DNA from 4 places in the Mesorhizobium sp. P2_C4 genome. Region 1 is predicted to be linked to each of the others. Evidence: predicted binding sites of a transcription regulator. Region 1 holds the regulator's gene; each other region holds the start of a gene.
The links. The regulator LexA, encoded in region 1, represses DNA repair genes until DNA is damaged. The targets are predictions, from matches to a motif close to TGTTCNNNNTGTGTTCNG.
Positions count from the first base shown of each region.

Region 2: the regulator LexA is predicted to act here: its motif matches at 1,672-1,689, upstream of AC1DX6_RS07465 (ATP-dependent helicase).
Region 3: the regulator LexA is predicted to act here: its motif matches at 3,730-3,747, upstream of recA (recombinase RecA).
Region 4: the regulator LexA is predicted to act here: its motif matches at 1,180-1,197, upstream of dinB (DNA polymerase IV).

Region 1 is NZ_JBFUDT010000003.1:755,018-762,228, reverse strand. Features, by position in the region: gene gltA (citrate synthase) at 1-772, opposite strand, end outside; gene gltX (glutamate--tRNA ligase) at 952-2,376, opposite strand; gene AC1DX6_RS16280 (ComEC/Rec2 family competence protein) at 2,478-4,937, shown strand; gene lexA (transcriptional repressor LexA) at 4,931-5,671, opposite strand; gene kynU (kynureninase) at 6,151-7,211, shown strand, end outside.
Region 2 is NZ_JBFUDT010000002.1:206,292-213,502, reverse strand. Features, by position in the region: gene AC1DX6_RS07465 (ATP-dependent helicase) at 1-1,631, opposite strand, end outside; gene AC1DX6_RS07460 (flavin-containing monooxygenase) at 1,773-3,056, opposite strand; gene AC1DX6_RS07455 (LuxR C-terminal-related transcriptional regulator) at 3,180-4,820, opposite strand; gene AC1DX6_RS07450 (glucose/quinate/shikimate family membrane-bound PQQ-dependent dehydrogenase) at 5,063-7,211, shown strand, end outside.
Region 3 is NZ_JBFUDT010000006.1:152,083-159,293, forward strand. Features, by position in the region: gene AC1DX6_RS22635 (SUF system Fe-S cluster assembly protein) at 1-5, shown strand, start outside; gene sufA (Fe-S cluster assembly scaffold SufA) at 109-489, shown strand; gene AC1DX6_RS22645 (GFA family protein) at 680-1,177, opposite strand; gene AC1DX6_RS22650 (TfoX/Sxy family protein) at 1,269-1,592, shown strand; gene AC1DX6_RS22655 (pseudouridine-5'-phosphate glycosidase) at 1,597-2,514, opposite strand; gene AC1DX6_RS22660 (carbohydrate kinase family protein) at 2,579-3,523, opposite strand; gene recA (recombinase RecA) at 3,807-4,907, shown strand; gene alaS (alanine--tRNA ligase) at 5,187-7,211, shown strand, end outside.
Region 4 is NZ_JBFUDT010000005.1:10,414-17,624, reverse strand. Features, by position in the region: gene AC1DX6_RS20200 (hypothetical protein) at 1-463, opposite strand, end outside; gene AC1DX6_RS20195 (hypothetical protein) at 714-965, opposite strand; gene dinB (DNA polymerase IV) at 1,257-2,498, shown strand; gene AC1DX6_RS20185 (putative RiPP precursor) at 2,588-2,677, shown strand; gene AC1DX6_RS20180 (hypothetical protein) at 2,877-4,067, opposite strand; gene AC1DX6_RS20175 (sensor histidine kinase) at 4,305-5,663, shown strand; gene AC1DX6_RS20170 (LuxR C-terminal-related transcriptional regulator) at 5,660-6,307, shown strand; gene AC1DX6_RS20165 (hypothetical protein) at 6,401-6,901, opposite strand.

The DNA of each region.
Region 1 (7,211 bases):
ACGAGCCGGCGAGGCGCACGGTCGAGGTCGAGGCGTTCTGCTCGTGATCGGCGTGCAGGATGAAGATACGCTCCATCGCGCGCGCCAGCACCGGGTTGATCTTGTATTCCTCGCACGGCACCGCAAAGCACATATGCAGGAAGTTGGCGGCGAAGTTCAGCTCGTTCTTCGGGTAAATGAAGGGCTGGCCGATATGGTATTTGTAGGCCATCGCCGCAATCGTCGGCATCTTGGCGATCAGCCGCATCGAGGCGACCATGCGCTGGTACGGGTCCGAGATGTCGGTGGAGTCGTGATAGAAGGCCGACAGCGCACCGACCACGCCGCACATCACCGCCATCGGGTGCGCGTCGCGGCGGAAGCCGGTGAAAAAGCGCGACATCTGCTCATGCACCATGGTGTGGCGCGTCACCCGGTAGTCGAAGTCGTCCTTCTGCGCCTTGGTCGGCAGTTCGCCGTAGAGCAGGAGATAGCAGACCTCGAGGAAGTCGCCATGTTCGGCCAGCTGGTCGATCGGGTAGCCGCGATGCAGCAGGATGCCGGCGTCGCCGTCGATGAAGGTGATTTCCGACTCGCAGCTTGCCGTCGAGGTGAAGCCGGGGTCATAGGTGAAGGCGCCGGTGGTGCTGTACAGCGAGCCGATGTCGATCACATCTGGCCCGACGGAGCCGCTTCGCACCTTGAATTCGTGCGTTTTGCCGCCGAGTTCCAGCGTTGCCGTCGACGTGTGCGGTTTGCCGCCAAATTCCAGTTTTGTCGCAGCTTCGGTCATTGCAAGCTCCTTTTGTTTCGTCATGCCGGCAAAGGCAAATATCTGCAACGCAACACGTCGAAGGCATCGGACTGCGCGCTGGCGCCCGCAGGGGGATTTCCGTGCCAGATTGGGCCAAGACCTAATGTTGCACTGCGAAACGTACCTTTCAATGCCAATCTTCTTGGGCCAGATCTCTCCTAATCGATTTGATCGGCGATGCGCGCCAGGCTTTCCTCGCGGCCAAGCACGGCAAGCACGTCGAAAACGCCGGGCGACGTGCTCTTGCCGGTCAGGGCTGCCCGCAGCGGCTGGGCCACGGCGCCGAGCTTGTGGCCACCGGCCAGCGCGTAGTCGCGGATAGCGGCTTCCGCATGGGCGGCCGTCCAGTCGCCTGAAACCGCCTGCAGCGCTGCGTGAGCGCCGCGCAGGACCGCGCGCGCTTCGGCATTGAGCACCAGCGATGCCTTCTCGTCGACCGGCAACGGCCGCTCGACGAACAGGAAAGCGGCGCCGTCGAGCAGCTCAACCAGCGTCTTGGCACGCTCCTTCAGGCCGGGCAGGGCGGCAAGCAACTGCGTCTTGCGCTTGTCGTCGAGACGCGCAGCCAGCGCCGGCCCGCCTTCGAGATAGGGCAGAGTGGCGATGAAGATGTCGAAGAGCGCCTTGTCGTCCATCTTGCGCATATGCGCGCCGTTGATCGACTCGAGCTTGGCGAAGTCGAAACGGGCCGCACCCTTGTTGACGTCGCCAATGTCGAACCAGGCAACCATATCCTTGATCGACATGATCTCGTCGTCGCCATGGCTCCAGCCGAGCCGCGCCAGGTAATTGAGCAATGCCTCGGGCAGGTAGCCCATGGCGCGATAGGCCTCGACGCCGAGCGCGCCGTGTCGCTTCGACAGTTTGGCGCCATCGGCACCATGGATCAGCGGGATGTGCGACATCGACGGCACGTCCCAGCCCATGGCGTTGTAGATCACCGTCTGGCGGGCGGCGTTGGTCAGGTGATCGTCGCCACGGATGATGTGGGTGACGCCCATGTCGTGATCGTCGACGACGACGGCATGCATATAGGTCGGGTTGCCGTCCGAGCGCAGGATGATGAAGTCGTCGAGATCCTTGTTGGGAAAGCGCACCTCGCCCTGCACGCGGTCGTGCACCACGGTCTCGCCCTCGGTCGGCGCCTTGATGCGGATGGCGCCCTTGACGCCCACAGGCGCCGCGGAGGGGTCGCGATCGCGCCACTGGCCGTTGTAGCGCGGCGGCAGGCCCTTGGCTCTAGCTGCCTCGCGCATCGCCTCCAGCTCGGCCGGCGTCTCGTAGCTGTAATAGGCCTTGCCCATGCGCACCAGCTCCTCGGCCACCTCGCGGTGGCGCGGCGCGCGCTCGAACTGCGATATGGCCTCGCCGTCCCAGGAAAGCCCGAGCCAGGTCAGCCCATCCAGAATGGCCTGGGTAGCCGCCTCGTTGAAGCGCTCGCGATCGGTGTCCTCGATGCGCAGCACCATCGTGCCGCCGGTGTGCTTGGCGTAGAGCCAATTGAACAGCGCCGTGCGCGCGCCACCGATGTGCAGGTAGCCGGTGGGCGAGGGGGCAAAACGGGTGACGACCTTGTCGGACATGGAACTCTCGGGGAACGTGGGAAGCGGGTGTGGTTTCGCGGACTTTCGCGCGTTGCGCGTTCATGTAGCATAGGAGGTCTAGGGCGCAAGGGGCAGACCCGATGGCAGGACGTGGCCGGGGCGCGGACGACAGCGAGGACGCGACCGCAAGCGTCAGCGAACGATCGCTGTTTGCCGATGGTCCCTATGCCGAGCCGCTGCCCGTCTCGCTGCCTGAGCTGCGACCCAGCATCCTGCCCGTGCCGCCGGATCAAGCCACGCCGATACCGGTCGCTACGCCCGGATCGGTCACCCGTCTGCGCAAACTCGTCCGCCGTTCGTCATGGCCGGCAATCCGCCGCAGCGTCGCTTCGGCCGCCGGCACGGAACTCGACCGCGGCGTTGCCTTCCTGCTGGTGCCGGTTTTCCTGGCCGCAGGCGTGACCTTCTACTTCTCGTTGGCCAATGAGCCGGGGTTTGCGCAGCCCATTGCCGTCGTGGTGCTGATGGCATTGTGTGCCGTTGTCTCACGGTCGTGGCCGAGGACGCATCTGTGTTTCATCGTGGTGATGCTGTGCGCGCTCGGCGTGCTTGCCGCCAAGGTCGAAACCTGGCGCGCGGGAACGCAGATGCTCGGTTCGGAAATCCAGACGCAACTGACCGGACGTGTCATTGGCCTCGATGAGATGTCGAATGGCCGCGTCAGGCTGACCATCGACGTGATCTCCACCGCCCGGCCAAAGCTGCGCTATGCGCCCGAGCGCGTCAGGCTTTCGGCACGGGAAATTCCCGCCGGGATGACCGCCGGCACGATAGCGACCGGCTATGTCCGGCTGTTGCCGCCAACCGGTCCTGTGCGGCCCGAAAGCTATGATTTCTCCTTTGACAGTTATTTCACCGGCATCGGCGCCAGCGGCTTCTTTCTCGGCAATCCGAAAATCGTAGCCTCCGGAGGCCCACCGCCGCTGAGCGCGCGCCTGTCTTCCTCCATCGAAAACGCGCGCGAGAGCATTGCAGACCACATTCGCGGCCAAATCGGCGGCGCCGAAGGCGAGATTGCCGCGGCATTGATTGTCGGCGTGCGCGCCGGCATCCCGGAAGAGATCAACGAGGCGATGCGGCGCACCGGCATTTACCACATCATCTCCATTTCCGGTCTGCACATGGCGCTGGTCGCGGGCACCATCATGGCGCTGCTGCGCGGCGCCTTTGCCCTGTTCCCGGATTTTTCCTCGCGCCGGCCGGTGAAGAAATATGCCGCGGCGGCGGCACTGTTTTCGATCGCGGCCTACCTCGTCTTTTCCGGCATCGTGGTCGCGGCCGAGCGCAGCTTCATCATGCTGGCGGTGATGCTGATCGCCGTGCTGTTCGACAGGGCGGCACTCACCATGCGCAATCTGGCGATCTCGGCCATCGCCGTCATCCTGGTGTCGCCGCACGAAGTGGTCGGCCCGAGTTTCCAGATGTCGTTTGCCGCCACCGCGGCCCTGGTCGGCGCCTATGCAGGCTGGTCCGACTACCGCGCGGGTAAGGCGACGTCGCCACCGCCGCGCCGCTCACCGCTTGCCTTCCTCAGCCGGAAATTCCTGTTGGCGACGGGCGGTCTGGCCATGACCTCGATTATCGCCGGCAGCGCCACAGCGCTGTTCGCCATCTGGCATTTCCAGCGTGTGTCGCCGCTCAGCCTGTTTGCCAATCTGGCCATCATGCCGATCGTCTCGCTGGTTGTCATGCCTTTCGCGGTTCTTAGTGCGTTGGCGATGCCGTTCGGCGCCGACGGGCCGTTCCTCTATGTCATGGGCAAGGGGCTGACAGCGATGATTGCCTTGTCGGCATGGATCTCGGAGCGCTCGCCGGTCGATGCGGTCGGGTTGATTTCGCTCAAGTCGGTGTTGTTGACAACCATCGCGCTGATCATCGCCACCATGGCAACGACATGGCTCAGGCTGGCTGCACTTCCTTTCGCGATCGCCGGACTGTTGACGATTTCCGACACACGCACGCCCGATGTGCTGATCTCGGAAGACGCCCGTCTGGTCGCGCTGCCGATCGGCGGCGGTGAGCTGGCCCTCAACCGGGCGCGTTCGAACGAATTCACGACCGACAATTGGAAGCGCGCCCTAAAATCCGAAACCATCGTCGAGCCCGAGACATTCGACGACAGCGGCGAGCAATTCGACATCGCCGACCCGGCTGAGCTGCCGCCGGGGTCGCCCTTCTATTGCAAGGCCGGGCTGTGCCTTGCACGGCATCCGTCCGGCGCCATCGTCGCCTATGTCGAAGACCGCAAGGAGGCGTGGAAAGCCTGTTCCTTTGCGACCCTGATCATCATCGACGACGCGACCGCCTACGACCCTTGCCGCAATCCGCTGGTCCTTGTCGTCAACAAGCGGCAGCTTGCCCGTCTGGGCAGCGCCGCAATCTTCTTCGACCCGCAATCGGCAACCAGGCCGCCGGAGATCGACTTTGCCGTCGACAAGCCATACCGCCTCTGGCATGTCCAACGAAAGTTCTCGCGCGAGGCGAGGGGCATGTCGCCCTACAAGAAGCCCGACAGATCAGCCGCCGAGCCGGCTCAGTAGCGCCGTATCAGCCCGACCAGCTTGCCTTGCACCTTGACCCGGTCCGGACCGAAAATGCGTGTTTCATAGGCCGGGTTGGCGGCTTCGAGGGCGATCGAGGCGCCCTTGCGGCGGAACCGCTTCAGTGTCGCTTCCTCGTCATCGACCAGCGCCACGATGATCTCGCCCGGGCTGGCGGTATTGGCATTGCGGATGATGACCGTGTCGCCGTCGAAAATGCCAGCCTCAATCATCGAATCGCCCTTGACCTCCAGCGCGTAGTGCTCGCCGCCCATGATCATGTCCGGCGGCACCGAGATCGAATGCGTCTGGTGCTGGATGGCGTCGATCGGCACACCGGCGGCGATGCGTCCCATCACCGGGATCGACACGGCGGCGACCACGTCGTCGTCATTGCCGGCCGAGGGCATACGGGACGGTCCTGGCTTGATTTGCCGCCCGAGGCCGCCGCCCTGGCCAAGACTGCCCTGGATAACGCTCGGCGAAAATTTACGGGCCGCATTGAGACCGGGCGCGATCGAGTCCGGCAAGCGCAGCACTTCCAGGGCGCGAGCGCGATTGGGTAGCCGACGAATGAAGCCGCGTTCTTCCAGCGCCGTGATCAGCCGGTGGATGCCGGATTTGGATGCGAGGTCGAGCGCTTCCTTCATCTCGTCGAATGAGGGCGGAATGCCGCTCTCCTTCAGCCGCTCATGGATGAACATCAGAAGTTCATGTTGCTTGCGCGTCAGCATGGCGGGCCCCCAGGGATTTCGAACCAGAATCGGAAAAACAAACCCAGAACAAACACTATCTGTTCCAGTTGTGTTCCGCAACCGTTTAAAGTTTAATGAATGTGTTAGGGCTCTGGAAATGATACCGCTGCGCCAGCGGCGCAGCCCCGCTTTCACCGGATCGCGCCTCATCGCCTTGATTCTGCTTTCGTTTGCCGCCTCTGGGTTACAACAAGGCGGCATTGGAATCGGCCGTCAGCCGGCAAAGAGGACACGGAACTGAAGCCATATCGACGGGGCGGTTTGGTTAGTGAACCGTGAACGAAACGAAGTCAAAACGCCAACCTTGGGTTGGCTTGGCTCCTGGTTTTCCACGTCTGGTCGGACAGCTTGTCATCGGTGGAACCTTGCCGCGCGATGCCAGGTGGTGGAAAAGCGCTCGTGACCGATGGATGCCGTCGTTCCAGCGTTGCGTCGAATCTTGGGGGAGCAGACAGACCATGACAGGAATTCCCGATCTCGTGGCCATCGAGGCGATGGATGCCGCGGATCCGTTGCGCGCCATGCGCGACCGCTTTGTGCTGCCGCAAGGGGTGATCTATCTCGACGGCAATTCTCTGGGGGCTGCCTCGCATGCCGCTTTCGATGAATTGCGCAAGGCAGCGACCGAGGAATGGGCGAACGACCTGATCCGCGCCTGGAACACGGCCGGCTGGTTCGATATGCCGCTCGAACTCGGCGACCAGCTCGGGCGCCTGATCGGCGCCTCGGCCGGCCAGACGGTGGTCTGCGACACGACCTCGGTCAACATCTACAAGCTTTTGCATGCCGCGATGGCGATGCGGCCGGAGCGGCCGGTCATCGTCGCCGAGGGCGACAGTTTTCCGACCGACCTCTACATGGCTGAAGGCGTGCTCTCGACAAGAAAAAACACTCAGCTACGCCTCTCGGGTTTCGACGCGCCTGATATCGAAGAGCTGATCGACGAACGCACCGCCGTGGTTCTGGTCAACCACGTCAACTACAAGTCCGGCGAGCTGCGCGACATGGCGGCGCTAACGCGCAAGGCCCAGGACGCCGGGGCGCTGATCGTCTGGGATCTTTGCCACACCGCCGGCGCGATGCCGGTCGAGCTCGACAAGGCAAACGCCGACTTCGCTGTCGGCTGTACCTACAAATATCTGAATGGCGGCCCGGGCGCCCCTGCCTTCATCTATGCGGCCGAGCGCCATCTTGCCGACATCCAGCAGCCGCTCACCGGCTGGTGGGGCCATGCCCGCCCCTTCGCCTTCGAGCCCGGTTATGCCGCGGGCATCGGCATCCGCCGGTTTTTGTGCGGCACGCAGCCGGTGCTGTCGATGCGCACGCTGAAGGGCGCGCTCGACATCTGGAACGATGTCGACATGACGGCAGTGCGAAGCAAGAGCATCGCGCTGGCCGACCTGTTCATCGAACTCGTCGAGGCCAAGTGCGGCGCTTACGGGCTGACGCTCGAAAGCACCCGCGACGGCGCCAAACGCGGCAGCCAGATTTCATTCATGCACGAACATGGCTACCAGAT
Region 2 (7,211 bases), on a different contig from region 1:
GCGAGGTCGTCGGCGCCTTGCGCGACGACGCGGAAGAAAGCCAAGGCGTCACGGATCTCCATGCGCTCGTAGAAGCGCGGGCCGCCGATGACACGGTAGTTGAGGCCGAGCGTGACGAAACGGTCTTCGAACTCGCGCATCTGGAAGGAGGCGCGGACAAGGATAGCCATGTCGTTGAGATTTTGCTTGGCACGCTGGTAGGACTCGATGGTCTCGCCGACGGCACGCGCCTCCTCCTCGGAATCCCAGGCGGCATGGACATGCACCTTCTCGTCGTCTTCGGCGATCTTTTCGGTGAACAGCGTCTTGCCGAAGCGGCCCTCATTGTGGGCGATGAGATGCGAGGCGGTGCCGAGGATATGCGCGGTGGAGCGATAGTTCCGCTCCAGCCGGATGATGGTGGCGCCGGGAAAATCCTTGTCGAAGCGCAGGATGTTGTCGACCTCAGCGCCGCGCCAGCCGTAGATCGATTGGTCGTCGTCGCCGACGCAGCAGATGTTGACTCTGTTATCGCTCACGGGCTGTTCCGCGCCTGCCGGCACGGGCCCTCCGCGGGGGCCTCGCAACGGCTCGGACGCCCGGTCGGGCTTGCGGCCTTCGGCCGGAACATCCCAGCCGTAAGAGGTGTTTGGCCTGACGTAGTTACCTTCTTCCGAAGGATCATCTTTAGGCGCCGCAGGTTTGTAGCTGCCCGCCTCAGTTCGATCGGGAGTCCTGGACGGGCTAGGATTTGGAACGCGGCCACCTGGAGCGCCACTTCTTGGCGGTTGTGGACCACTTGTCGGTTGTGGCCCGCTTGGCCGCTGCGCCAGCAGCCGCAGCCACATGTATTGCGCCGTGTTGGTGTCCTGATATTCGTCGACGAGGATGTATTTGAAGCGCTTGTGATACTCCTTCAGCACATCCGGATTGGCGCGGAAGATGCGGATCGGGTGGCAAAGCAGATCGCCGAAGTCGCAGGCGTTCAGCGTCTTCAGCCGCTCCTGATAGGCCTTGTAGAGTTCGCGGCCCTTGCCGTTGGCGAAGGCGCGGGCGTCGCCCTCGGGAATATCGGCGGGGCCAAGCCCCTTGTTCTTCCAGCCGTCGATCATCTGCGCGAACTGCTTGGCCGGCCAGCGCTTGTCGTCGAGACCTTCGGCCTGGATGAGCTGCTTGATCAGGCGCACGACATCGTCGGTGTCGAGGATGGTGAAATCGGATCTGAGCCCGGCGAGTTCGGCGTGACGACGCAGCAGCTTGACGCCGATCGAGTGGAAGGTGCCGAGCCAGGGCATGCCTTCCACCGCTTCGCCGACCAGGAGGCCAATGCGCTGCTTCATCTCGCGCGCGGCCTTGTTGGTGAAGGTGACGGCGAGGATCTGCGAGGGGAAGGCTTTTCCCGTGGCGAGGATGTGGGCGATGCGGGTGGTCAAGACACGCGTCTTGCCGGTGCCGGCGCCGGCCAGCACCAGAACCGGGCCTTCGGTGGTTTCCACCGCCAGCCGCTGCTCGGGGTTGAGGCCGTTCAGATAATCGGGCGCATTGTTGTGGCCGCTGCGGGCAGCCATGGCGCGCGCGGCTATGCCCGACGGGGCCATCGGCCGCGCATTCGGTTCGTCAAAAAAGGGCATGTCTTCCGAAAAGCCGGACATCGCCCCCGAATGTAGTGATTCGGCGGCGAAAGGCCAGAAGTGTCTACGTTTTGTTCTGGTTTGGAAGCCAGATTCCCAGGCGCCGTGCGAATATTGTCGCCCCGGCGCCCGGCAAGCTGTGCAAAACCCTCCCGCCCGGCCTTACCGCGCGGCCGCCCGCATCCGCTCGCTGATCTTGTCGGCGACATAGCCGGCATCGCGTGCCGCGCCGTGGATCATGGTGGAGGAGGTCGAGTGCTGGAAGTGCAGGCCGCAGACATAGAGGCCGGGTTCGCCCTCCACAGCGCCGCGATACTGCTTCACCCGGCCGTTGTCGTCGAAGATCGGCAGCTTGATCCAGTCCAGTCCTGCCCGGAAACCGGTGCACCAGATGACGTTCGAGACGTCGAGGGTTTGGCCGTCGTCGAGCAGCGGTTTGCCGTCGCGGACCCCGGCGACCCGGGCGACCCGGCGCACGCCGGCGGCATCCAGGTCCCGAGGCTTGACCCGGATCAGCGGCAGGCCATGGGCGAGCTGCCCAGGCTTTGCCTTGCGGCCCATCGGCGTGTCGACCGTGAGCAGCCGGTGGAAGACAAAGCGGAAGACGACAGGCAGGATCAGACGCATCGCGAGATAGCCATTGTAGGCGACCGGGATGTTGCCGGGATGCCGTCCGGCCAGCCAGACCTGGTGGGCAGAAGCGATGTCGATGGCGATTTCCGCGCCGGAATTGCTGGCGCCGACCAGCAGCACGCTGCCCGGCTTGAGCTGCTCGGGATTCTTGTAGGCGACCGAATGGAATTGCCGGATCGACGGATCGAGCGAGGCGGCGAAATCCGGGATCTTCGGCTTCTGGTAGCTCGAGGCCGCGGCCACGACGTGACGGGCGATGTACCGGGTCCGACCAGCCGTCACGACATAGTGACCGTCGATGCGGATCACCTCGTCGACCTTGACGCCGGTGCGCACCGGCAGGGAAAACCTTCTTGCATAGGTTTCAAGATAGTCGGCCATCTCGTCCTTGGTCGGGAACGAGTAGCGGGCGGCGGGGAAGGGCATGCCGATCAGGCCGTCGAAGCGCGCCGGTGTGAACAGGCGCAGCGAATCCCAGCGCGAGCGCCAGATGTCACCGACGCGCTCGCGCGCCTCCAGGATGACGAAGTTCACGCCTTTGCGGGCGAGGTGATAGCCGACGGAAAGGCCATTCTGGCCAGCGCCGATGACGACGACATCGACATGTTCCTCTCTCGGCACCGGTCGCATGTCGTCGCCGATCGGCGCCTGGCTTGCGACTGCCTGCAGCGCGCCGGCCTCCAGTGTCATGAATGCCACCCCTTGTTCCAGCAGCGCGCCGGCGCGCGCCCTGGTCTCGGTGATGCCGACACGGCGGCTATGCGGTTTCGCCGCGCGGATTGAAGTCGGGCCAGATATCGAAGTCGGGTTCATCATCGTCTCCACGCGGTTTCGTCAGTCATGGAGCGAAAATAGCGAACCGGCACGGCGGCGCTTCGGGGGGATCCCTCACGAGACAAAAGAAAAGGCATGGGTATTTCCCCCCATGCCGTGGCGTCACACCAGGCCGTTCTGGAAGGCGTAAGCGGTCGCTCCGGCGCGCGAGTTGACCGCCAGCTTGTCGAATATGTTGCTCAAATGCCGGTCGACGGTCTTTTCGCTGAGGCCCAATTCGGTTGCGATCAGCCTGTTGGTCTTGCCGGTGGCGACAAGGCCAAGCACCTCGATCTCGCGCCGGGTCAGGCCGTGCGGACGCGAATTGCTTGGTCCGATCAGCGCCGTGACGCTCGCGAGGTCGGGCGCGGCGCCAAGTTCGGTGAAAACCGCCCGGGCGGCATCGAATTCAAGCCCGGCGCCGTCCTCGTCGCCAAGCCTGCGGCAGGCCTGCCCGGCCAGCATGCGCAGACGTGCCTCCAGATAGGGGGCGCCGGCGCGCTGCCAGGTTGTCAGCGCGGCACGGAAATGTCCGAGCGCTGCCGCCGGGCTGTCTTCCACCAGTTCGATTTCGCCTTTCGCCTGCGAGGCCATCGCGGCAAGAATGTCGGTGGCGAAGCGGTTGGAGATCGCCTGCAATTCCCCGCAGGCCTCGCGCGCCTCCTCGATAGCGCCGGCCGCGATCATGATCTCGACCAGCGCCGGCAGCAGGCGGGCCCGGCTCAGCGGGGCCTTGGTCGTGGCCAGCACGCGGCGAATGGTTGCCGCCGCCTGCTCGGCATGGCCCTGCGCAAGGCGCAGCAGCGCCATGCCCGGCTGCGGTTCGAGGCCGAGCCGGCTGGCGGAACGGTAAAGCTTCTCGGCGGCGGTGACTTCGCCGCGCAGCCGATGGATTTCAGCCTCCTGGTAGGCTGCTCCAGCCGCCATCTCATTGCCGATCGCATGCGCCAGCGACAGCGTCGCGCGCCGCGCCTCGGCAATCGATTCCTGCCAGGCGCCGTTCAACTCCAGGATCTCGGCGCGGTGCAGCATGCAGATGCCGTGGAACTGAACCAGCTGCGGCTGTGCTCCGCACCAGTCCGATAGCGCGTCGGTCCATTCGCGTGACCGGTCGAGCGCATAGACCTGTCGGCATGCAGCGATGACGTTGCAGTAGATGAGGCCGGTGACAATGGGCGAGAGCTTGCCTTCGGCAGCCGGCAGCATGGCTTCGTCGAGTGAGGCGATGCCTTCCTCGATGCGGCCTTGCCGCACCAGGGCACGGCCGAGATAGCATCTGGCGAAGGCGATCAGGTCGGCGTCGCAACAGCGTTCGCCGACCGCCAGCGCCTGTCCTGCCAGCACTGCCGATGCCGGATCATTGCCGGTCATGAGCTCCTTTTGCGCGGCCAGCAACACCAGGTAGCCATGCGCCGCACACTCGCGGCCGAAGCCATCCGCCAGGCGTTGCGCCTGCTGGATCATGGCCGTTGCGTGGCCTTCCTCGCCCAACGCGAAAAGACGGAAGCCACGGAAGAACGCCCAGTAGGCCGCGAGGTCGTCACGGCCGGCTTCGATATACATGTCGTAGAGACGCGCGCCGGCGGCGAAGGTGTCCTCATCGCGGTCCAGCATGCCCGCCGACCAGAGCAGCCGTTCCAGGTCTTCCGGGCCTAGCGGCGCGATCTCGTCCGTCGCCTGCAAAAGTTCGAATGCATCCGCCCATGCGCGCCGCCCATAGGCGTTGCGGGCCTGTTCGAGCAGCGAGGCGGCATCGGCTTTCATCGGCAAAGCATAGCATTGCCCGGTGAGGGACAGAAGAATGGCAGGCGCGAATCCAGGCTCAAGGGCAGGCACGAGCTGTAGGGGCTGCATCCAAAGAGCATTAGCCTCTCCTGATTTGACAGCGCGTAGCGGCGGGCGGAAAACTGCGGCCGCGGATGAAATAGAATCGGAAGCGGGGTACGTTTCCATTTCATGGTGGCGGTTTTAGGCCGCTCGCCTGTTGCGCCCGAAGGAGTGTCGTCATGGCAACCGTCCTTACCGCCCTCATTCTGGCTGTTATCGGACTGGCGATTGGCGGCGGCGGCATCCGGTTGGCGATGCTGGGCGGCAGCTGGTACTACGTCATCACAGGCATCGCCTTCCTGATCGCAGCCGGGCTGCTCTACAGGCGCAAATCCATGGCGCTGTGGCTCTACGCGGCGATCGTCATTGCGACGCTGTGCTGGGCGGTCTGGGAAATCGGCTTCGACTGGTGGGAACTCGGCCCGCGCGGCGGCGTCATCGTGCTTCTGGCGCTGTGGCTGCTGACACCGTGGGCACGGCGGAACCTTACCGGCCCCGACGGGCGGGCGCCGCTCATTCTGGCGGTGCTGGCCTCGCTTGCCGTCGCTGGCTATTCGATGACCGCCGATCCAAAGGACATTGCCGGCGAACTCAGCAGCGACAAGGTGACCCCGACCGCTGATCTCGGCGGCAATGTGCCGTCAGGCGAATGGCACTTCTATGGTCGCACGCAATATGGCCAGCGCTATTCGCCGCTCGACCAGATCACCGCGGACAACGTCGCCACGCTGCAGCCGGCCTGGACCTACCGCACCGGCGACGTGAAAGGACCCGACGACATTAGCGAGACGACCTATCAGGTGACGCCACTGAAGATCGGCGACGCGCTCTACATATGCACGCCGCACAATTTTGCCATCGCCATCGATGCCGCGACCGGCAAGGAGAAATGGCGCTTCGATCCCAAGATCAAGCTCGACAAGGATCGCCAGCACCAGACCTGCCGCGGCGTATCCTATTATGCCGACGCCAAGATCGCCGCCGGCCAGGCTTGCGCGACGCGCGTCTATCTGCCGACATCCGACGCGCGACTGATCGCGCTCGACGCCGCCAACGGCCAGGTCTGCCCGTCCTTCGCGGAGGGCGGAACGCTCAACCTGCTCGCCAACATGCCTTACCCGAAGTCGGGCTATTATTATTCGACCTCGGCGCCGCTGATAGCGGGCGGCAAGATCATCGTCGGCGGCGCGGTCAACGACAATTATTCGACGCAGGAGCCGTCCGGGGTCATCCGCGCCTTCGACGTCGACACCGGCGCTCTGGTGTGGAACTGGGATTCCGGCAATCCGGACCAGACGACGCCGCTGGCGGCGGGCCAGACCTACACCAACAACTCACCCAACATGTGGTCGACGGCGAGCGCCGACGAGAAGCTCGGCCTCATCTACGTGCCGCTCGGCAACCAGACGCCGGACCAGCTCGGCATGGGCCGCAGCGCCAATGTCGAGAAGTTTTCGTCCTCCATCACCGCGCTCGATCTCGCCACCGGGCAATTGCGCTGGGTGCGGCAGACCGTGCATCACGACCTCTGGGACATGGACGTGCCGGCGCAGCCGACGCTGGTCGACATCACCACCGCTGGTGGCGTGGTGCCGGCGCTGGTCGGGCCGACCAAACAGGGCGATCTCTATGTGCTCGACCGGCGCACGGGCGAGCCGATCGTTCCGGTCAAGGAAGTGCCGGCGCCCGGCGGCGCGGTCGAGGGCGACCAGGCCTCGCCGACACAGCCAGCCTCGGATCTCTCCTTCAATCCGAAGCCGCTGACCGGCGCCGACATGTGGGGCATCACCATGTTCGACCAGCTGGCCTGCCGGATCGAACTCAGGAAACTGCGCTATGAAGGGCGCTACACGCCGCCTTCCGTGCAAGGTTCGCTGATCTATCCCGGCAATTTCGGCACCTTCAACTGGGGTGGCGTCGCGGTCGATCCGGTGCGGCAGGTGATGTTCGGCATGCCGACCTATCTGGCGTTCACATCCAGGCTCGTGCCGCGCGCGGACGTGCCGCCGCCCAGCGACACCAAAGGCAGCGAACAGGGGCTCAATCGCAATGAGGGCGCGCCCTATGCGGTGGTGATGGGACCGTTCCTGTCGCCGCTCGGCATTCCGTGCCAGGCGCCGCCCTGGGGCTATGTCGCCGGCGCCGATCTGAGGACCGGCAAGATCATCTACAAACACCGCAACGGCACCGTCTACGACATGACGCCGTTGCCGCTGCCGCTCAAGGTCGGCGTTCCCGGCATTGGCGGGCCGATGATCACCGCCGGTGGCGTCGCCTTCCTGGGAGCCGCGGTCGACGACTATCTTCGCGCCTATGACCTGACATCAG
Region 3 (7,211 bases), on a different contig from region 1:
ATTGAGGCGGTCAGGCTGGCGCCCTTGCGTCGGGTAGAAAGGTTCACCATTTTAGGTGAGGAATCATTCGGCAGGCCTTGAACCTGCACGGAATGGAGAGAGAAAAGAATGGGACGCTTCGCCGTCATCACGATGACCGAAAAGGCCGCCGACCGGGTGCGCGAGATCGTTGCTACCCGCGACAATGCGCATGGCATTCGCCTCGGCATCAAGAAGGGCGGCTGCGCCGGCATGGAATACACGGTCGACCTGGTGACCGAGCCCAACACCAAGGACGACCATATCGAGCGCGACGGCGCCCACGTCTATGTCGCGCCGGAAGCAGCACTCTTCCTGTTCGGCACGCAGATGGATTTCGAGCAGACGACGCTGCGCACCGGCTTCACCTTCCACAACCCGAACCAGAGCTCGGCCTGCGGCTGCGGCGAATCCGTCGAACTGAAGCCGGCCGACCTGAAGGCCTTGGCTGAAGCACGCGAGTCGGCCTGAGCTTCCCTTCGCCCCGTTTACGGGGACAAGGTGGCCCGAAGGGCCGGATGAGGGGCAGCGCCTACCTCTCCAAAGCTAGTGCCGCCCCTCATCTGCCTGCCGGCGTTCGTCATTCGAAAAGCCAAGCAATTGGCTTTTCGTCCGCTGCGCGGACCACTCCTCACCTCCCCGTAGAACGGGGAGAAGCACCCTACTTCACCCACATCCCGGTTCGCTTGTGCCAGTCGGCAATCGATTCCTCGGGGTAGACGTCGAAAATCTTGTCACCCTTGCCGATCGCCGGCTCGACCCAGGTCGCCTTGTATTTCAGCATGATGTGTACCTTTTCGGGTGGCTCGGGCAGGTCGCTGTCGACCGCCGAGGCAAAGGGATGCACCAGCTCAGGCCAGGTCGGATCGTAGAGCCAAAGTGCTGATCCGCATTTCTTGCAGAAATTGCGCTCGCCTGACGAGACGTCGCGCTGCGGGTGCTCGTCGTCCTCGATCTCGGCCCGGTAGACGCCGAGACTGCGCTTGCCCTCGATTTTCAGCGTCTCGTAGTCGGCGCCGAGATTGATGGCGAAACCGCCGCCGCCCTGTTGCTTGCGGCAGATCGAGCAGTAGCACAGCATGAACGGCGCCGGCGTGTGGCTCTCCACCTCGAAGCGCACGGCGTTGCAGCGGCAGGACCCTTTGAGCAGAAGCGGCATGAAAGAACTCCGACGAATTTCGTTCTCAACCTGTCAGCATGGTTTTGGTTGCGGCGATGACAAGTCCGAATCGCGATGACATGATCGCGGTATGGACAATGAACGCATCGCCGAACTTTTCGAAGGACTCGGCCCGGTCAGCATCCGAAAACTGTTCGGCGGCAAGGGCATCTATTTCGACGGCGTCATCGTCGCCATCGTGCTGCGCGGCGAACTGAAGCTGAAGGCGGACGCCGAAAGCGCCCCCGACTTCGAAGCCGCCGGCTGCCAGCAATGGACCTATACCGGCTCGCGACACGGCAAGCTCGTGTCGATGCCCTACTGGAGCATTCCCGACAGCGCCTTCGACGATCCCGACGAGATGAGGGTCTGGGCGCGCCGGGCGTACGAGGCGGGACGGCGGGCGGGGAAGTAATCGCCTAAAGCGCCTTCGCAATCTTCGCCGCCAGCCGAGCATTGTTTTCGACCAGCGCAATGTTGGTCTTCAAACTCCGACCGCCAGTCAGTTCGAGGATTTTCCCCAGCAGGAACGGCGTCACCGCCTTGCCGGTCACATTCAGCGCCTCGGCGGCCTTCTGCGCCGCCTCGATGTAGCCGGCCATCTCTTCGGCCGGAATTTCGTCATCCTGCGGCACAGGATTGGCGATCAGCATGCCGCCGCTCAAGCCGAGCGCAGCCCGAGTCTTGTAGAAATGCGCGATCTCGTCCGCGCCACGCAAGGTCAGCGGCGCACGGAACGGCGAATGCCGCGACCAGAAGGCCGGCATGGTCTCGCAGCCATGGCCGACCACCGGCACGCCGCGCGTCTCCAGCACTTCCAGCGTCTTTTCGATGTCGAGGATCGCCTTGGCGCCGGCCGAGACGACGATGACCGGCGTGCGTGCCAGTTCGTCGAGATCGGCGGAGATATCGAAGCTCTTTTCGGCGCCTTTGTGCACGCCGCCGATGCCGCCGGTGGCAAACACATTGATGCCGACCATATGCGCCGCGATCATGGTGGCGGCGACCGTGGTGCCGCCGGTGCGGCCTTCGGCGACGGCGAAGCCCAGGTCGGCGCGGGAAAGCTTCATGGCGTCACCGGTCATAGCGAGAGACTCGCGTTCGCCGTCGGAAAGGCCGATCTTGATGCGGCCGGCAACCACGGCGATCGTCGCCGGCACCGCGCCGCCATCGACAATGATCTTCTCGACATTGGCCGCCATGGCGCCATTGTCGGGGTAGGGCATGCCGTGGGTGATGATGGTGCTTTCCAGCGCCACCACCGGGCGCCCAGTGGCTAGCGCCTGCGCCACCGGCGGATGGATGTCGATGAAGGGGCGGGCGGTTTCCGGGGTCATGATGGTCTCCGATCTGCAGTGTCGCGCGTCCACATGGACCGCGCGCAACAACAATTCGCCGGTCTCATGCCACTTCCTGTGCATCCGGCACAAGGGCCAGCGCTTCGGCAAAACTCGCCGCCGTGAAGGCCGGCACTGCGTCGGCGCTTTCGATGGCAAGCGTCGCCGCCGCCACACCTTCGCGCAGCGCTTCACGCAAGGGCAGGCCGCGCAGCAGGGCGGCGACCGTAGCGCCGGCCAGCGCGTCGCCAGCGCCGGTGACGTCGGCGATTCTTCTCGGGGCAGGGGGCACGATTGTGAAAAGGCCGCTTTCGTCAAAACCCAGCACCCGGCCACCGCCCGCCGTCACCACGCCGTTCTTGAGGCCGACGCGCCTCAGGCCGTCGACCAGGCCTCGCTCTGTGGCATCGGTGTTTGCCCCGGCCAGCGCTATCGCCTCGCGCCGGTTCATGAACAGCAGTGCCAGCGCGCCGAGCACTGGTATCAGCCGCACAACCTTGGCTGGCGAGATGGCGATGGCGAAGAGCGGCTTGCTGCCAGCCAGCGCCACCAGCCGCTCCAGTGCCGTCGACGGAAGATTGGCGTCACACAGGATCGCATCGGCTGAGCCGATCACCTCGCGCACCTTGGAGCGGCGGATCTGCTTGGGAAACGCCAGGTCATACAGTGCCATGTCGGCAAAGCCGACGATCAGCTCACCGTCGCGGTCGAGCAACGCGGTGTAGCTCGGCGTCGTGCGGTCGAGGAACACCGCCGACAGATCGGCAATGCCGGCCTTGGCGATGGCAGAAGACACCGTATCGGCAGCCGCATCGCCACCACGCACCGAAAGCAGCGAAGCCGAGACGCCGCGCCGCACGATGCTGCGCAGCGCGTTGAAGACGCCGCCGCCAACATCCTCGCGCATCGTGCCCGGGTTGGACGCTGCCGGCACATAAGCGCCGGAAACCTGGCCGCGCCGGTCGATATGGGCGCCGCCCACGGCCAATATTTTTGCCGATTTCACCATGCGGGCGATATGACCTTTGTTATTCCAGCCGCACAAGCGCTAGGCTGTGCGACGGAGCTTCGCAGGCAAGCCAGCGATTCGGCGGATCGGAACAACCGGACCGCCTGGCCCAATGCAGGATGCATCTGGAAACGGAACCCTGAGACAAAAATAGAACAAATCCAGATATCGTTTGTTTTTCAGATATTTGATACCCCTTGCCAAACAAGAACAAAAAAGGTACAAACTGGGGCAGGGATCACGGATTGTCCGGCCTTCATTGACGACCAAGGGGTGATGTATCATGGCTCAGAATTCTTTGCGGCTTGTAGAGGACAAAGCGGTGGACAAATCAAAGGCTCTGGATGCGGCGCTGTCGCAAATCGAGCGCGCCTTCGGCAAGGGCTCGATCATGCGACTTGGCGCCAATGAGCAGGTCGTCGAGATCGAGACTGTGCCCACGGGTTCGCTTGGCCTCGACATCGCGCTTGGCGTCGGTGGCCTGCCGCGCGGCCGCATCGTCGAGATTTACGGGCCGGAAAGCTCGGGCAAGACGACGCTGGCCCTGCACACGGTGGCCGAAGCCCAGAAGAAGGGCGGCATCTGCGCCTTCGTCGATGCCGAGCACGCGCTCGATCCGGTCTATGCCCGCAAGCTGGGCGTCGATCTCGAAAATCTGCTGATCTCACAGCCGGACACCGGCGAGCAGGCGCTGGAGATTTGCGACACGCTGGTGCGCTCCGGCGCCATCGACGTGCTGGTGGTCGATTCGGTGGCGGCGCTGACGCCGCGCGCTGAAATCGAGGGTGAGATGGGCGATTCGCTGCCGGGCCTGCAGGCCCGCCTGATGAGCCAGGCGCTGCGCAAGCTGACCGCTTCGATCTCGCGCTCCAACACCATGGTCATCTTCATCAACCAGATCCGCATGAAGATCGGCGTCATGTTCGGTTCGCCCGAGACTACGACCGGCGGCAACGCGCTGAAATTCTATGCTTCGGTGCGCCTCGACATCCGCCGCATCGGTTCGGTCAAGGACCGCGACGAGGTCGTCGGCAACCAGACCCGCGTCAAGGTGGTCAAGAACAAGCTGGCGCCGCCCTTCAAGGTGGTCGAATTCGACATCATGTATGGCGAAGGCGTGTCGAAGACCGGCGAGCTGGTCGATCTCGGCGTCAAGGCCGGCGTGGTCGAAAAGTCGGGCGCCTGGTTCTCCTACAATTCGCAGCGTCTCGGCCAGGGCCGCGAAAATGCAAAACTGTTCCTGCGCGACAATCCCGACACGGCGCGCGAGATCGAGCTGGCGCTGCGGCAGAATGCCGGACTGATCGCCGAGAAGTTCCTCGAAAATGGCGGTCCTGAGCGTGGCGAAGACGACGGCTTCGAGGAAGAATCCGGCGCCATGTAGGATGCGGGCAATCCCCGCCCGGGTTTTTCTTGAGTTCGCGTATCCCGATTGAGTTTGCGTATCGATGGGTTTCAAACCGCCGGCCTTGAGCCGGCGGTTTTGTGTTTTGGCGGCGCCGCAGGGCTGGGTTCGACTGGCCCGCAAAGCCCGTGATTTGTACCATCCCGTGTTTCTGGACAGGCTGCGGTGTGACCGCTAAAAGGCCAAGTCCGTCTTCCAAGGGCGAAAGTCTATTTTCCGCCGGGCTGACCGGCGGCTCTCCTAGAAAAGGCAGCATTCATGAGTGGCGTGAACGAGATCCGGTCGACATTTCTCGACTACTTCCGCAAGGAGGGTCACGAGGTCGTCGCGTCGAGCCCGCTGGTGCCGCGCAACGATCCGACGCTGATGTTCACCAATGCCGGCATGGTGCAGTTCAAGAACGTCTTCACCGGTCTTGAGAAGCGGCCCTATTCGCGCGCCTCGACCGCCCAGAAGAGCGTTCGCGCCGGCGGCAAGCACAACGACCTCGACAATGTCGGCTACACCGCGCGCCACCTGACCTTCTTCGAGATGCTCGGCAATTTCTCCTTTGGCGACTATTTCAAGGAGCGCGCCATCGAGCTTGCCTGGAACCTGATCACCAAGGAATTCGGGCTGGACAAGGACAAGCTGCTGGTCACCGTCTATCACACGGACGACGAAGCGGCCGGCTTCTGGAAGAAGATCGCCGGCTTCTCCGACGACCGCATCATTCGCATCGCGACCTCGGACAATTTCTGGGCGATGGGTGACACCGGGCCGTGCGGGCCGTGCTCGGAGATCTTCATCGACCGTGGCGAGCACATCTGGGGCGGCCCTCCCGGCAGCCCGGAAGAGGATGGCGACCGCTTCCTCGAATTCTGGAACCTGGTGTTCATGCAGTATGAGCAGGTGACGAAGCTGGAGCGCATCGACCTGCCGCGCCCGTCTATCGACACTGGCATGGGCCTGGAGCGCATGGCGTCGATCCTGCAGGGGGTTGAAAGCGTCTTTGAGACCGATCTGTTCCACCATCTGATCGATGTGGCGTCGTCCGCCATCGGCCGTGGTCCCGACAAGGAGACGGTCGCGTCGTTCCGCGTCATTGCCGATCATCTGCGTTCGTCCTCCTTCCTGGTGGCTGATGGCGTGCTGCCATCGAACGAAGGCCGTGGCTACGTGCTGCGCCGCATCATGCGCCGCGCCATGCGCCATGCGCAGTTGCTCGGTGCCCATGAACCGCTGATGTGGAAGCTGGTGCCGGCGCTGGTGCGCGAGATGGGCCAAGCCTATCCGGAACTGGTTCGCGGCGAACAGTTGATCACCGAAACGCTGAAGCTCGAGGAAACCAGGTTTCGCAAGACGCTGGTGCGCGGCCTCGGCTTGCTTTCGGAGGCGACGGAAACGCTCGGTGCCGGCGACATGCTGGACGGCGAGACCGCTTTCAAGCTCTACGACACCTATGGCTTCCCGCTCGATCTGACGCAGGATGCGCTGCGCCAGCGCAACATCTCGGTCAATCTTGCCGGCTTCACCGAGGCGATGGAGCGGCAGAGGGCCGAGGCACGCAAGCATTGGGCCGGTTCCGGCGACGCGGCGACCGAGACAGTCTGGTTCTCGGTACGCGAACAGACCGGCGCCACCGAGTTCCTCGGCTACGAGACCGAACAGGCGGAAGGCCTCATCCAGGCGCTTGTCAGGGATGGCAAGACCATGGACAGCGCCGGCAAGGGCGAGGCGGTTGCCGTCGTCGTCAATCAGACGCCGTTCTATGCCGAGTCCGGTGGCCAGATGGGCGACACCGGCACTATCTCGGGCGAAGGGTTCTCGATCGAGATCTCCGATACGCAGAAGAAGGCCGATGGGCTGTTCGTCCATCTCGGCAAGGTGGCCAGCGGCACCGTCAAGACCGGCGCGACCGTCGAGCTCAAGGTCGACCATGCGCGCCGCTCCAGGCTGCGCGCCAATCATTCCGCGACGCATCTGATTCATGAGGCGCTGCGCGAAGTGCTGGGCACCCACGTCGCGCAGAAGGGCTCGCTGGTCGCGCCCGAGCGGCTGCGCTTCGACATCTCGCACAACAAGCCGATTTCGCCGGAGGATCTCGAAGAGGTCGAGCGCATGGCCAACGAGATCGTTGTCCAGAATAGCCCGGTGACGACGCGCCTGATGTCGGTCGACGACGCCATCGCCGAGGGCGCCATGGCGCTGTTCGGCGAGAAATACGGCGATGAAGTCCGCGTCGTGTCGATGGGCACCGGCGTGCATGGCGCCAAGGCCAACCGGCCCTATTCGGTCGAGCTT
Region 4 (7,211 bases), on a different contig from region 1:
CAGCCGCAGCCGCAGCATCTGCCGCGGTCTGAGCGTTCTTGGCTACTGCCGACTGCGTTACGAAGGCCTGCACGCCAGTGAACTTCTTGCTCTTGGAATTCATATAGGCGTTGATGTTGCGCTGCAGCGAGTGCAACCGGCCGAGCTTGGCATTGATATTCTTTTCCTTGGGCACAGAGGCGGTCTGCTCGGTTTCGTCAACGCTTGCAACAGCCTCCGTTTCGGCCTTGGCGGCCTTCCCCTTGGCCGACGCCGACTTGCCGTGCGAACCGCTGTTGCCGGATTTGGCGCCGGCATTGCCGTTTCCACCGCCATTGCCGTTGCCACCGCCATTGCCGCCGCCATGACCGTTACCGCCGCCGTTGCCGTGGCCACCACCGTTGCCGCCAGCACCTGCCAGGGCCGGAGATGCCAGCAGCGCGAACGCTGCAAGCGCTGCAAAAAGGGTCTTTCGGGATGTCATGATATCTCCTCCGGGAATCGCCACCGCCCCCAACCGCTATAGAGGGGGATATGAGAAATCGCTAATGCCTTGGGTAAACTTTGAACAAATGTGGTTTCAATGCGAGAGCGAAGCGGCCACCGGTGAACGAGATGAATCGAAAACCCGTCATAACCCTTTGAAATTGCTAGGTTAGACGAATGGAAGGGAGGGGTTTGGGCCCTTTGGAACGCAAAGGTCCTATACCAATCAGACTATGGTCCTAGCGGCCTCAGTTTGGCTGCGACCAGGGCGCCCGCGTGATGTCGGCCCCGGCCTGTTCGTCGAACAGCACCGCGCAACCGCACTCCAGCGCCACTGCCGACAGCGCATTCGCCGCCGCTTCATCCGACGAGACGAAATCCCCGGTCAGCACCCGCAATTCTTCCACCGCCTTGGCCATCGAAACAAGCCGCCCGGCAGAGCGGTCGCTCGTGCAGGCTGCGATAACGCAAACAAGATCGACCATTTCAAAGTGGACCATGCCAGGCTCCCGCAAACAGCGTCCCATCACGACTATCAACGCGGCTGCGATCGGCAAGTTCCCGCAACGGGCGATCCAGCGGCGACTTTGTCGTGGGTGCACACGCGGCGTTCAGGCTTTGTGGTGGTCTTCCAAGGCATTGCGCGGAGCGACTCGGCGCTGCTGTCTTCGAAACTGGTCAAGGGCGCATCTCTGCTTGACACAGGACACGATTTGTTCTGTATTTGTTCTGTAAAACATCTCTCAAAATAGACGCGGCTAATGCAGCAGCGCCGCAAGGAAACGGTCGGGATGGAACCCACCATTCTCCATGCGGATCTCGACGCCTTCTATGCCTCGGTCGAGCAACTGCTCGACCCCTCGCTCAGAGGCAAGCCGATCGCCGTCGGCGGCGGCGTGGTGCTCGCCGCCTCCTACGAGGCCAGGGTTTTTGGCGTGCGCGGCGGCATGCCGGGACGGCGCGCCCGGGAGCTCTGCCCGCAGTTGATCTTCGTCGGCGGTCATTTTGGTGACTATCAGCGGCTCGGCGACGCCGCCATCAAAGTGCTCGACGATTTTACGCCGCTGGTCGAGCGCATCTCCATCGACGAGGCCTTTGCCGATGTCGCCGGCTGCACGCATCTGTTCGGGTCGCCGGCCGAGATCGCCGCCACGATACGCCACCGGGTGCGGCAAGAACTCGGCCTGCCGATCTCGATCGGCGTGGCGCGCACCAAGCATCTGGCGAAGATCGCTTCGCAAGTGGCAAAACCCGACGGGCTGGTGGTGGTCGATCCCGCCGGTGAACTTGCCTTCCTGCATGATTTGCCGGTCGGGCTGATGTGGGGCGTCGGCCCGGCGACCAAGGCGCGGCTGGCCGAAATCGGCGTCGAGACCATTGGCAAGCTGGCCAAGACACACAGCGGGGCGCTGGAGCGCCTGCTCGGACCCGCCGCCGGCGAAAAGCTTGCTGCATTGGCGTGGAACCGCGACCCGCGAAAACTGCTGACGCATCGGCGGGCGCATTCGGCCGGCGCGCAATCGGCGCTCGGCAGCAAGCCGGCCGAGGCAAAAATCTTCGTGCCGGTGCTGCTGCATCTGGCCGACCGTGTCGCCAGCCGGCTCAGAGCCAAAGCGCGGCCCGGCCGCACGGTGACGGTGCGCGTCCGCTTTGCCGACCTCAGCGCCGTGACCCGCTCGGTCACCCTCGACCAGCCGATTTCGGCAACGCTGATGCTGGCCGAGATCGCCGAGGAGCTGGTACGCGGCGTGCTTGCCGCCTACCCCCAGGAAAAGACCATTTCACTGCTGGCGATCTCGGTATCGCATCTGGAGGAAAGTACCGAGCTGCAGCTCGAACTGCCGCTCGGCCTTGCCGACGAGAAGCAGAGACCTGGCACCAAAAAAGGCCTGGCGCGCTTCGGCGCCGACCGCGCCGTCGACAAGATCCGCCAGCGCTTCGGCAAACAGGCGGTCGGTTACGGCACGGTAGCGCTGGAAGCGGCGCGTTCCGTGCCCGACGCCTTCAGGGAACTGGCGGAGAAGGAGCTGTGATAAAGACATGTCGGACTTGGTCGCCGGCGGGGTGAGGTTGACTGCACCGGGCCATCTGGCATTATTGCGTTACGTTGAAGGGTGGGACCATGAAGAAGACCTATTCAAAACCCGTGCTTGTCAAAAAAGGCAAGCTTTCGCAGGTTACAGCGGAAAACGGGGCGCTTTCGGGGCCCTGAAGACGCCAGGTGAAAAACCGTTTTGAGTCGGCGTGCCAGTGGTGTCTCGCGAAACGTTCTAAGCAGGAGCGGTCTGACTGCGCCGCGCGCCATTGGAGAATGGGAAAATGAAGAAGACCTATTCAAAGCCGGTGCTGGTCAAAAAGGGCAAGCTCTCGCAGGTCACGGCGAACGCCCCGAATTCCATCAGTCTGTAAGCTCAGCGGGCGACCACGAGATCGTCGAGCACAAGTTGCCAATAGTGCTTGGTGGAAAGACGCACGCGTGTCACCTGCCCGAGCATCGGGGCGTAGTGAACCGGCGTCAGCGCCGACAGAGTAACGGCATCGCTGGCAATCAGCCGATCGCCTAGCCAACTCTCCACCAGGGCAACCTCCCCTTCGGACTTTAACCACGCCGCCGTCAGAAGCACGGAGTGAAAGCCGAAAGGCTTTTCGCTGCCGAATTCGGCCGGGTGGCCGCTGCTGGTATAGCAAGTGTGGTCTCCGGAGACATTGCCGTTCACATAACCCTCGGCCTCCTTGAGATAATCGCGCGAAATCGCATTCAGGTTGAACCAGCTTAACCCGGCATAGCCGGACGGCACCTTGCGGAACTCGCGCGGGGTGACATCGTCGAAGCCGATCGTCTGCAGGGGCGCGGTGTTGTCGATGGCGGGATTTCCGGGCGAGAGCAGACCGAGATCGGTCGGATAGGGTGACAGGGCCAGCCTGCGCGCAAAACCGCGCCCGGCGACCTCTATGGTGTCGGCGTCATCGGGGAGATCGAAGCGGAAGCCGGCTGCATCGGCGAGCGGATGCACGGCCAGCACCTGCCCCTTCCTCTCTACCGACAAGGTCGCCGCTGCCGCCACACGCCCGCTGAGGCGCCGTATCGGGAAAAGACCGACCGGCCGCAGCATCGCTTCACTGACCATTCCCGTGGGCGAGCCCGATAGCGGCTGAAAGTGCTGCGACTGGACCTCGTTGGCGCTGCTGGCGCGCCAGCCGGGCGGCACCGAAACCGTGAACCGGTAAATGCCGGGCAAATGAATGGGCGCCTTGCGGTGTTTCCTCGACACCGGAAAATTGGCGAAGCCGCTGCGGTTGGTCCGAGCCTGCGACGCGAAGCGGCCACTGCCGTCGTGCAGCCTGACCATGACACCGGCCATGGGCCGGTCACCGAGCCCGTAGCTGCCATCGCGATCGACATCGAAATAGACGAAGGACGAGTGGTTGAGGTTGCTGCGACTGCTCGACCAATCCTGGCGCACGGCGTAGTCATTCGCCGGATTTTCACGATGCCGGGCCTTGCGACGGCTACGCACCTGCCGCCAGAACCAGGCGAGAAACGCCAGAATGGCGGCGAGCCCGACGACGACCGCTGTTTCGACCAGATAGGGGTCACGCACCGTTGTCGGCCCTCTCTTCGCAAATCTCGCGCAACGAAACTTGTGCATATCTCGATTCAAACTGTTTGTAGAGCCGGCGCCTGCTTCGGCAGCCGAGGGGCGGCGACGGCGCCGGACTAAAGTCCAGCCCGGTCAAGATAAAGGCTGATGTCACAAACGCCGTTCTGCCTCTATAACAGGCACAGGTGAGGATGGGTCGCACGATTGCTTGAGGATTTCTTACGGCGTTGGGGCAAGCTGTCGCTTGCGTTGCAGTTCCTCATTGCCGGCGGCGTCGGCCTGCTGGCGGTGATGCTGGTGGTCGGCCTGTGGGTGACTTCGCAGATCCGGCAAGGCGTCACCCGCAACTCCGCCGCCACCACGGCGCTCTATGTCGACAGCGTGATCGCACCGCTGCTGCCGGACATGCGCAAGAGCCGCGAGCTCAGCGACAGCGTCAAGCGGGCGCTGGACGAGACGCTCGACCAGGGCGCGCTCGGCAAGCGGCTGGCATCGTTCAAGCTGTGGCGGCGCGACGGCACCATACTTTACGCCAAGGATACGACACTGATCGGCAAGGTGTACGAGCCGAATGCCAACCTGGTCGCCGCCTTTGGCGGCAATGTCGTGGCTCAGTACAACAATCTCGACGACGATGCCGAAAGCCGGGACGAGCAAAGAACGGCGGCTGGGCCGCTGCTCGAAATCTACAATCCGATGCGCGAACCCTGGTCGGGCGAAGTCGTCGCCGTCTCGGAGATCTACGAGGTCGCCGACGACTTCGAAACGACGCTGAATGTTGCTCTGTGGCAAAGCTGGCTGGTGGTGGCCGGCGCCACGGCGGCGGCGCTTGCGCTGTTGTCCGGCATCGTCTTTCGCGGCAGCCGCACCATCGAGACGCAGCGCACGGCGCTCGAGGCGAAGGTCGCAGAACTGCAGGCACTGCTGTCGCAGAACTCGACGCTGCGCCAGCGCGTGCAGCACGCCTCGCGCCGTGCCACGGCCATCAACGAGCGTTATCTGAGGCGGATCGGCGCCGATCTCCATGACGGGCCGGCCCAGCTCGTAGCGCTGGCGGCGCTGCGCATGGGCAGCCCGCTGCTGCTCGACCCCGCCGCCTCGGCCGAACAGCGCCAGGCTGAGGTTGCCGGCATCCACAACACGCTTGGCGAGGCGATGAGCGAGATACGCGGCATCTGCAACGGCCTGGTGCTGCCGCAGATCGAGTCCGCGGCCGTGCCGGACATATTGCGGCTGGCCGTCGCCGAGCACGAACGGCGGACCGGGACCTCAGTTTCGCTGACGCTTCCTTCCCGCTTGCCTGAACTCGGCCCGTCGGAGAAGATCAGCATCTATCGTTTTGTCCAGGAGGGGTTGAACAACGCCTTCCGCCATGGAAAAGGCAGGAACCAGGCGGTGAAAGCCGGGATCAAAGCCGGCAAGCTTTTCGTTGAAGTGCTGGATGGCGGGCCGGGCTTCGATCCGGCAAGGACCGAAGGTCTTGGGCTCGCCGGCCTGAGGGAGCGGATCGAAAGCATTGGCGGGCATTTCGAAACACTGTCAGGGCCGCAAGGCACGCGATTGGTAATCACACTGTCTGTCGAGGAGCAACCGTGACCGGTGTCATCCGCATAGCCATCGTCGACGATCATCCGATGTTTCGCGAGGGCGTCGCGCGCAGCCTTGGCGAAATCGGCGGCTTCGAACTGGTTGGCGAAGGCGCCAGCGCCGAGGATGCCGAAAGGCTGGTCCAGGCCGTGGCACCCGATATCCTGCTGCTCGACATCAGCATGCCGGGCGGCGGCCTTGTCGCCGCAGCAAACATCCTGGCGCGGTACTCCGGCCAGAAGATCGTCATGCTGACGGTGTCGGAGGCCAATGCCGACATTGCCCAGGCGCTCAATGCCGGCGTGCGCGGCTATGTGCTGAAAGGCGTCGGCTCGAAAATGCTGGCCGAAATCCTGCATAATGTCGCCGCAGGCGAGAGCTACGTTTCGCCGACACTGTCGGCCCGGCTGCTGTCCGGCCTGCTGCAGCCGGCCAGCAGCAAACCTGATCCGATCCGCCAGCTCACCGGCCGCGAGGCGGAGATCCTGCGCCTGGTGGCGGAAGGCTTGAGCAACAAGGAAGTCGCGACGCGGCTGGCGCTGCAGGAAAAGACGATCAAGCACCACATGACGCGGGTGTTGGCCAAGCTCAATGTCCGCAACCGGACCGAAGCGGCACTTCTGATGCATGAGGCGCGGGACCGCGCCGGCTGAGGGCCGGGTTTCGAGCCGGGGACCATGACAAGGCAGCCGCGCGGCTGAGACGAGACGCGAGCGCCTTGTTGAATTGCCGCGCTCTGCGTGGCCTCACAATCCTTTCAGGCGGGCCAGGTCCGCGGCGGTCGCAGCGCGCTCGACGATCCTGCGACCGAGCGCATCCTTCATTTCAAAACGCCCGTTGGCGACCTCTTCCCGGAAGCCGTTGGGATGGACGACCTTGATGGCATTGCCAATGACGCTGACGGTGTCGCCTGTCACCGCATTCACGTGGCTGGTGCCGCCGCTGTCGCTACTGCTGTTACCCTTGCCCTTGCCGTTGCCACCGCTGTTGCCGTTGCCGCCGCTGTTGCCGTTACCGCCACCGCCGTTACCGCCGCCGTTGCCGCCACCATTACCACCGCCGTTACCGCCACCATTGCCACCGCCGTTACCGCCACCATTGCCATTGTTGGCGTGGGCGACAGCGGGCACGATCTTGGCAACGCCGGCATCGTCAAACGTCACGTGGTAGGGTGCGACCGCGAGCGCCAGCACCGTCGAGGCCCGCAGGACGAACCGGCAAAGTCGAGGCAATGACGGCGCGTTCATTCCTTATCTTCCCGCCAGACCAGGACGTAACCGCCGGTGGGGTATCGTCACCATTGTCGTCACCGACATCGTGGTCCTCATCATCGTCGATGCCATCATGGCCTTCACCGGAGTGGCCACCATCGCCATTGAACCACCTTTGCCACGCCACCTTCGCTCTTGGCGTGGGTGCAGGCGGAGACTACCTTTGCGAGGCCATCGCCGTCAAAGGCGAAATAGTAGGGTGCGACGGCGAGAGCCGGCGCCGCTGGACCGGCCAGCCGAGTCGGGCAAAAAGGCAGTTGCGCATCTTGATCCTCCTGTGCCGGTC